2 regions of the Mesorhizobium sp. M0077 genome follow, and region 2 is predicted to be linked to the other one. Evidence: riboswitches for the same ligand, from Rfam matches in the RefSeq annotation. Region 2 holds a riboswitch; the other holds the start of a gene.

Region 1 (3,408 bases), on a different contig from region 2:
TCGACCGAAGCGCCGAGTTCCTCGACCAGATTGACGAAGTCGCGGATGGTGCAGAAATGGATGTTGGGCGTGTCGTACCAGGAATAGGGCAGGTCCGCGGTCACCGGCATCCGGCCATTGACGAACAGCGACAGCCGCACCCGCCAGTGGCCGAAATTGGGGAAGGAGACGATGGCGCGGTTGCCGATTCGCAGCAGCTCGTCGAGCACCAGCTTCGGGTTGCGGGTCGCCTGCAGCGTCTGAGACAGGACGACGAAGTCAAAACCCTTGTCCGGATAGAATTCGAGGTCGGTATCGGCATCGCCCTGGATGACCGAGAGACCGCGCGCCACGCATTCATTGACGCCGCGCTGCGACAGCTCCAGCCCGCGGCCGTCGACCTGCTTGGTCTCCTGCAGGAGTTCGAGCAGCAGGCCGTCGCCGGAGCCGACATCGAGCACCCGCGACTGCGGCGGTATCAGGTTGGCCACGACTTCGAGGTCGACGCGCTGGCTGCCATTGACGCTCATGAGGCGAGCCCCCTTGCGCGGGCCGCCGAGCCGATGAAGCCCTTGATGGCGGCAAACAGTTCGGGTTCATCGAGCAGGAAGGCATCATGGCCGCGGTCGGTGTCGATCTCGACGAAGGAGACGGAGGCGCCGGCGGCGTTGAGCGCATGCACGATCGAGCGGCTCTCCTCGGTCGGGAACAGCCAGTCCGAGGTGAAGGACACCAGGCAGAAGCGGGTCTTGGTCCCGGCAAAGGCATCTGCCAACCGGCCGCCATGGTCGGCGGCGAGGTCGAAATAATCCATCGAACGGGTCATGTAGAGGTAGGAGTTGGCGTCGAAGCGGTCGACGAATGTCATGCCCTGGTGGCGCAGATAGCTTTCGATCTGGAAATCTGCGTCGAAACCGAAGGTCAGTGCTTCGCGGTCCTGCAGATTGCGGCCGAATTTCCGATGCAGGGCGGCTTCCGACAGATAGGTGATGTGGGCGGCCATGCGCGCCACGGCGAGCCCCTTTTCCGGGCGCTTGCCGTGCTCGAAATATTTGCCGCCATGCCAGTCCGGATCGGCCATGACGGCCTGCCGGCCGACCTCGTGGAAGGCGATGTTCTGCGAGGAATGGCGTGCGCCTGTGGCGATCGGCAGGGCCGAGAAGACGCGCTCGGAATAGCACGATGCCCATTCCAGCACCTGCATGCCGCCCATCGAGCCGCCGAGCACGCAAAACAGCTTTTCGATGCCGAAATGGTCGACCAGCATCAATTGCGCCCGCACCATGTCGCGGATGGTGATGATTGGCAGGTCGAGGCCGTAGGGCTTGCCGGTGGCGGGATTGGTCGAGGCCGGACCGGTGGAGCCGAGGCACCCGCCGATGACGTTGGAGCAGATGACGAAGAAGCGGTTGGTGTCGATGATCTTGCCGGGACCGATCAGCACTTCCCACCAGCCGGGCTTGCCGGTCACCGGATTGGTGTTGGCGACATGCTGGTCGCCGGTCAGCGCGTGGCAGACCAGGATGGCGTTGGTGCGGGCATCGTTGAGGGTGCCATAGGTCTGGTAGGCGATCTGGAACGGCGACAAAAGCGTGCCGGCGTCGAGCTTCAGCGGCTTGTCAGGGCCAAAACGCAACACCGGGCTCGACGGGCTGTCGGCCTCGTTGTTGGTTTTTGTAGCGCGGAGCGCGGCCATGTGACTCTCCTTGCCCGCCGTCAGGCAATAAAAAACCGGCAATGCGATCGCAAAGCCGGTTACGTCACGCAAACGGCCCTTTAGCGAGTTGTTTAACGTGGCTGCAAGCCGACCGGCCAAATCACCACGGAACTGTTGCGTTCTTCTAGAACTCGTGCGGCCCGGCGTCAACGGCCAGCTATGCCCGCCTCTCGACATTCGCGGCTACGGCTTGTATTTCCGCTGCGGCCTCCGGACGGAGGCATTCTGGATGGATTTGCGACATGGACAAGACAGCGGGCAAGGCACGGCCGACGCCCCGCGCGGGCATCATGGACATCGACGCCTATGTACCGGGCAAGAGCACGGCACCTGCCGGCGTCGCCAAGGTCCATAAATTGTCGTCGAACGAGAACCCGCTCGGCCCGTCGCCGAAGGCGATCGAGGCCGCGCGCGAAGTGGCCAGCAAGCTTGATGTCTATCCCGACGGCACCGCCCGCCGGCTGCGCGAGGCGATCGCCGAGGTGCACGGCCTCAACCCGGCAAACATCATCTGCTCCAACGGTTCCGACGAGATACTTGGCCTGCTGGCGCAGACCTATCTTGCGCCAGGCGATGAGGCGATTTTTACCGAACATGCCTTCATGGTCTACAAGATCTACATTCAGTCGGCGGGGGCCAAGCCGGTTGCTGTGAAGGAAACCGAGGAGCGCGCCGACGTCGACGCGATCCTGGCCGCGGTGACGCCGCGGACCAAAATCATCTTCCTCGCCAATCCCAACAACCCGACCGGCACCTATCTGCCGTTCCAGGAGGTCCGCCGCCTGCATGCCGCGCTCCCAGGCAACGTGCTTCTGGTGCTGGACGCGGCCTATGCCGAGTATGTCAGGCGCAATGACTATGAGGCAGGTATCGAGCTGGCGGGCAGCGCGCAGAATGTGGTCATGACCCGCACCTTCTCCAAGCTCGGCCTTGGCGGCGCGCGCATCGGCTGGATGTATGGCCCACTGCACATCGTCGATGCCATCAACCGCATCCGCGGCCCTTTCAACGTCAACGCAACAGCGATCGAGGCCGGCATTGCCGCCATCCGCGACCGCGCCCATGTCGAGCGCAGTTCGTTGCACAACGAGACCTGGCTCACCTGGCTGAATGAAGAACTGACGAAGCTTGGGCTGCGCGTGACGCCCAGCGTCGGCAATTTCGTCCTCATCCACTTTCCCGACGACAAGAAGCATTCGGCTGAGGCGGCGGACGATTACCTCACCCAGCGCGGCTATATATTGCGGCGCGTTACCGGCTATGGCTTTCCCAATGCGCTGCGCATGAGCGTCGGCACCGAAGAAGCAAATCGCGGCGTCATCGATGCCCTCACGACATTCCTGAAAAGCTGAAACAATGACAGCACCGATGTTTGAAAAGATCGCGCTGGTCGGCATCGGCCTGATCGGCTCGTCGCTGGCCCGCATCATCCGCCGCGAGGGCCTGGCCCGCCATGTCGCCATCGCGACGCGCAGCCCGGCCACGCTGGCGCGGGCGAAGGAGCTCGGTCTTGGCGAGAGCTACACCACCGACGCCAGGGAAGCAGTCCGCGACGCCGACCTGATCATCGTCTCGGTGCCAGTGGGGTCGTCGGGCGAGGTGGCGCAAGAGATCGCAGCGGCGCTGAAAAAGGGCGCCATCCTCACCGATGTCGGTTCGACCAAGGCCTCGGTCATTGCGCAAATGCAGCCCTATGTACCGGACGGCGTGCA
Region 2 (3,408 bases):
GCGGGGCGGAAATGCTTGGAGAGCTTGAGGCCTTGCGCCTGGTAATTCGAGCCGAGATCGGTGCCGTAAAGCGCCTGCGGCCGCTTCAGCATGTGTTCGTAGACCAGCCGGCCGACGATCTGGCCGTGGTCGAGGATGAACGGCACTTCGTGGCTGCGCACTTCGAGCACCGCCCGGCTGCCGGTGCCGCCTGAGGCCGAATGGCCGAAGCCCGGATCGAAGAAGCCGGCATAGTGAACACGGAATTCGCCAACCAGCGGATCGAAGGGCGTCATCTCGGCGGCGTAGAGCGGCGGCACGTGCACGGCTTCGCGGCTGACCAGGATGTAGAACTCGTCCGGGTCGAGCACCAGTTCGCCGGCGCCGCTCTTATAGAGCGGCTCCCAGAAATCGACGGCATCCTGGACGGCGCGCTTGTCGACATCGACCAAGCCGGTGTGATGCTTGCCGCGATAGCCGACCAGGCCGTTCTGGTCGCCGTCAAGATCGATCGACAGCGCAATGCCGCCGCCGGAAATGTTGGGCGGCTCGGTCGCCACCAGCATCTCGGCGCGGTGCAATTCGTTCAGTTCTGCCTCCGACAACAGCGCGTTGCCGGTGCGAAAGCGGATCTGCGACAGCCTCGATCCGGCGCGTACGACGATCGGGAAGGTGCGCGGACTGACTTCGAGATAAAGCGGCCCGTGATAGCCGGGGGCGATCTTGTCGAACTCATGGCCGCGATCGGTCATCACCCGGGTGAAGATGTCGAGCCGGCCGGTCGAGCTCTTCGGGTTGGCCGAGGCCGACACGTTTGCGGGCAGCGCCAGGCTTTCGAGCAGCGGCACGATGTAGACGCAGCCGGTTTCCAGCACCGCGCCCTCGGCGAGACTGAACTCATGCAATTTCAGCCGGTGAAGCTTGTCGGCCACCAGATGATCGGGACCCGGCAGGAAGGAGGCGCGCACGCGAAAAGCCTTGTCGCCGAGCCTGAGATCGAGGCTCGCCGGCTGCACCTGGTCGACATCGAGCGCGCGCGGCGACTTCAGCGCGCCGGACTGAAACAGCGCGGAAATGTCCTGATCGGGAAGAATGCCTGTCTGCCGCAAAAGGCTGGCTCCGCTCCAAGGTCGGTCTCTTTGTGGCAGGTTCTTGCCGCAAAACCGCTGGATATTATTGCGGAACCTGCCTGGTACAAACCTCTTAATGAAGCCGGCAATTGACGCAAGCGCAGGTGAGGTCTAAAGGGTCGTTATCCCGTGGTGATTTGGCCGGTCGGCTTGCAGCCACGTTAAACAAGTCGCTAAAGGACCGTCGGGCCGCAAGGCCATATGGACCGGTTGCGACTTTCGCGGCCGGTTTTTTTGTGTCTGGAACAAAAGCGATGAGCACCAAGAAGCGTAACTGGAAACCTCAGACCGCACTCGTGCACGGGGGAACGCTGCGTTCCCAGTTCGGCGAGACGTCCGAAGCGATGTACCTCACCCAAGGCTATGTCTACGAGACGGCGCAGGCTGCCGAGGCCCGTTTCAAGGGCGAGGAGCCGGGCTTCATCTATTCGCGCTATGCCAACCCTACCGTCGACATGTTCGAAAAGCGCATGTGCGCGCTGGAGGGTGCCGAAGATGCGCGCGCCACGGCGTCCGGCATGGCGGCGGTGACGGCAGCGCTCCTGTGCAGCGCCAAGGCCGGCGACCATATCGTTGCGGCGCGCGCGCTGTTCGGCTCCTGCCGCTGGGTGGTGGAGACGCTGGCGCCGAAATACGGCATCGAGGCAACGCTGGTCGACGGCACCGACATCGCCAACTGGGAAAAGGCGGTGCGGCCGAACACGAAACTGTTCTTCCTGGAAAGCCCGACCAATCCGACGCTGGAAGTGGTCGACATCGCAGCGGTGGCGGCGCTCGCCACCTCGATCGGCGCCAGGCTGATCGTCGACAATGTCTTTGCCACGCCCTTGCAGCAGAAGCCCTTGCAGCTCGGCGCCCATATCGTCGTCTACTCCGCGACCAAGCACATTGACGGCCAGGGACGCTGTCTCGGCGGCATCATCCTGTCGGACAAGAAATGGATCGACGAGAATTTGCACGACTATTTCCGCCACACCGGCCCGAGCCTGTCGCCGTTCAACGCCTGGACGCTGCTCAAGGGCCTGGAGACGCTGCCGGTTCGGGTGCGCCAGCAGACGGAAAGCGCGGCCAAGATCGCGGATTTCCTGGCAGGACGGCCGGAAATCGCCCGCGTCATCTATCCCGGCCGCGCCGACCACCCGCAGGCCGACATCGTCAAGAAGCAGATGACAGGCGGATCGACGCTGATCTGCCTCGACGTCAAGGGCGGCAAGCAGGCGGCCTTCGCCTTGCAGAACGCGCTCGACATCGTGCTGATCTCCAACAATCTCGGCGACGCCAAGAGCCTGATCACCCATCCGGCGACCACCACGCACAAGAACCTCAGCGACGAAGCTCGCGCCGAGCTCGGCATCGGGCCGGGAACGCTCAGGCTGTCGGTCGGCCTTGAGGACACGGACGATCTGCTGGAGGACGTTGCGCAGGCGCTGAAGGCAGCCGGGTAGGCCGCGAGGCGTCACGCTCCCGACGAAGCCTCTTCCAGCTCGGCTGCCTTGGTGCCGATGATCATGGTGTTGCCGCGCCAGTCGACGGCGCCGCTCAGCCAGCCGCGCGCCCAGATGGCGGGAAGCATCATGTCGCGGACCATCATCGCCGGGACCATGCGCAGCGACAGGTGCCAGCCCTTGGCCGCGGCCAGCGCGCATTCGGGAATGTAGGCCGCCGCCAGCACGGCCAACACCGTGGCCGGCAGGCTGACGCCGGCACTTGCTGCCGCCACCAGCGCCAACGCCAACGGCACGGCGACGCCGGTCAGGATCTCGGGTGCGAAAAACAGCGGGAAGGTGACGCGGCGCAACCGCGCCCAGCGCGCCTGACGCGACCAGATGTCGGCAAGTCGGCGCTGCCCCAGTGGTTGCTCGAAAGGCGAGGCAACGAGATTGACGCGCAGGCCCAGTCCGTTGACCAGCTTGGTCGCAGCAGCATCCTCGGCGATCTCGGCGGCCAGCGCGCGGATACCGCCATTGGTATCGAGCATCGGCTTGTTCCACAGCATGCTCTTGCCCTGGGCAAAGCCGAGGCCAAGCGCCTCGCCGGCATATTGCCAGCGCGCCTGCAGCGTGTTGAGGAACGCGCATTCGACCTCGGCCCAGAAGCCATCCGGCCGAGAGCCGATCGGCGTCGAGCAGATAAGCCCGGTATTGGTCCGCCAGGCCGCCATCATGTGCTGGACGTAATCCCTAGGCATCAGCACGTTGGAATCCGCGAGAATAACCCAATGAAAGTGCGCCGCTTCCCAGCCCTTGACGCAGTTGTTGAGCTTCGGGTTGCTGCTGACGCGGTCGTCGCCGATCAGCAG

The links. A riboswitch is a leader RNA that binds a small molecule or an ion and turns the genes downstream of it on or off. The one in region 2 is predicted to bind S-adenosylmethionine.
Region 1: linked by a shared signal. The riboswitch ahead of metX (homoserine O-acetyltransferase MetX) and the one ahead of NKJ57_RS12180 (O-succinylhomoserine sulfhydrylase) in region 2 are both predicted to bind S-adenosylmethionine.

Annotation. Positions count from the first base shown of each region.
Region 1 is NZ_JAMYUL010000007.1:172,195-175,602, forward strand. It holds gene metW (methionine biosynthesis protein MetW) at 1-509, opposite strand, end outside; gene metX (homoserine O-acetyltransferase MetX) at 506-1,675, opposite strand; SAM riboswitch at 1,736-1,813, opposite strand; gene hisC (histidinol-phosphate transaminase) at 1,939-3,048, shown strand; gene NKJ57_RS16405 (prephenate/arogenate dehydrogenase family protein) at 3,053-3,408, shown strand, end outside.
Region 2 is NZ_JAMYUL010000005.1:1,122-4,529, forward strand. It holds gene NKJ57_RS12175 (2'-deoxycytidine 5'-triphosphate deaminase) at 1-1,088, opposite strand, end outside; SAM riboswitch at 1,229-1,306, shown strand; gene NKJ57_RS12180 (O-succinylhomoserine sulfhydrylase) at 1,364-2,554, shown strand; gene NKJ57_RS12185 (ceramide glucosyltransferase) at 2,566-3,408, opposite strand, start outside.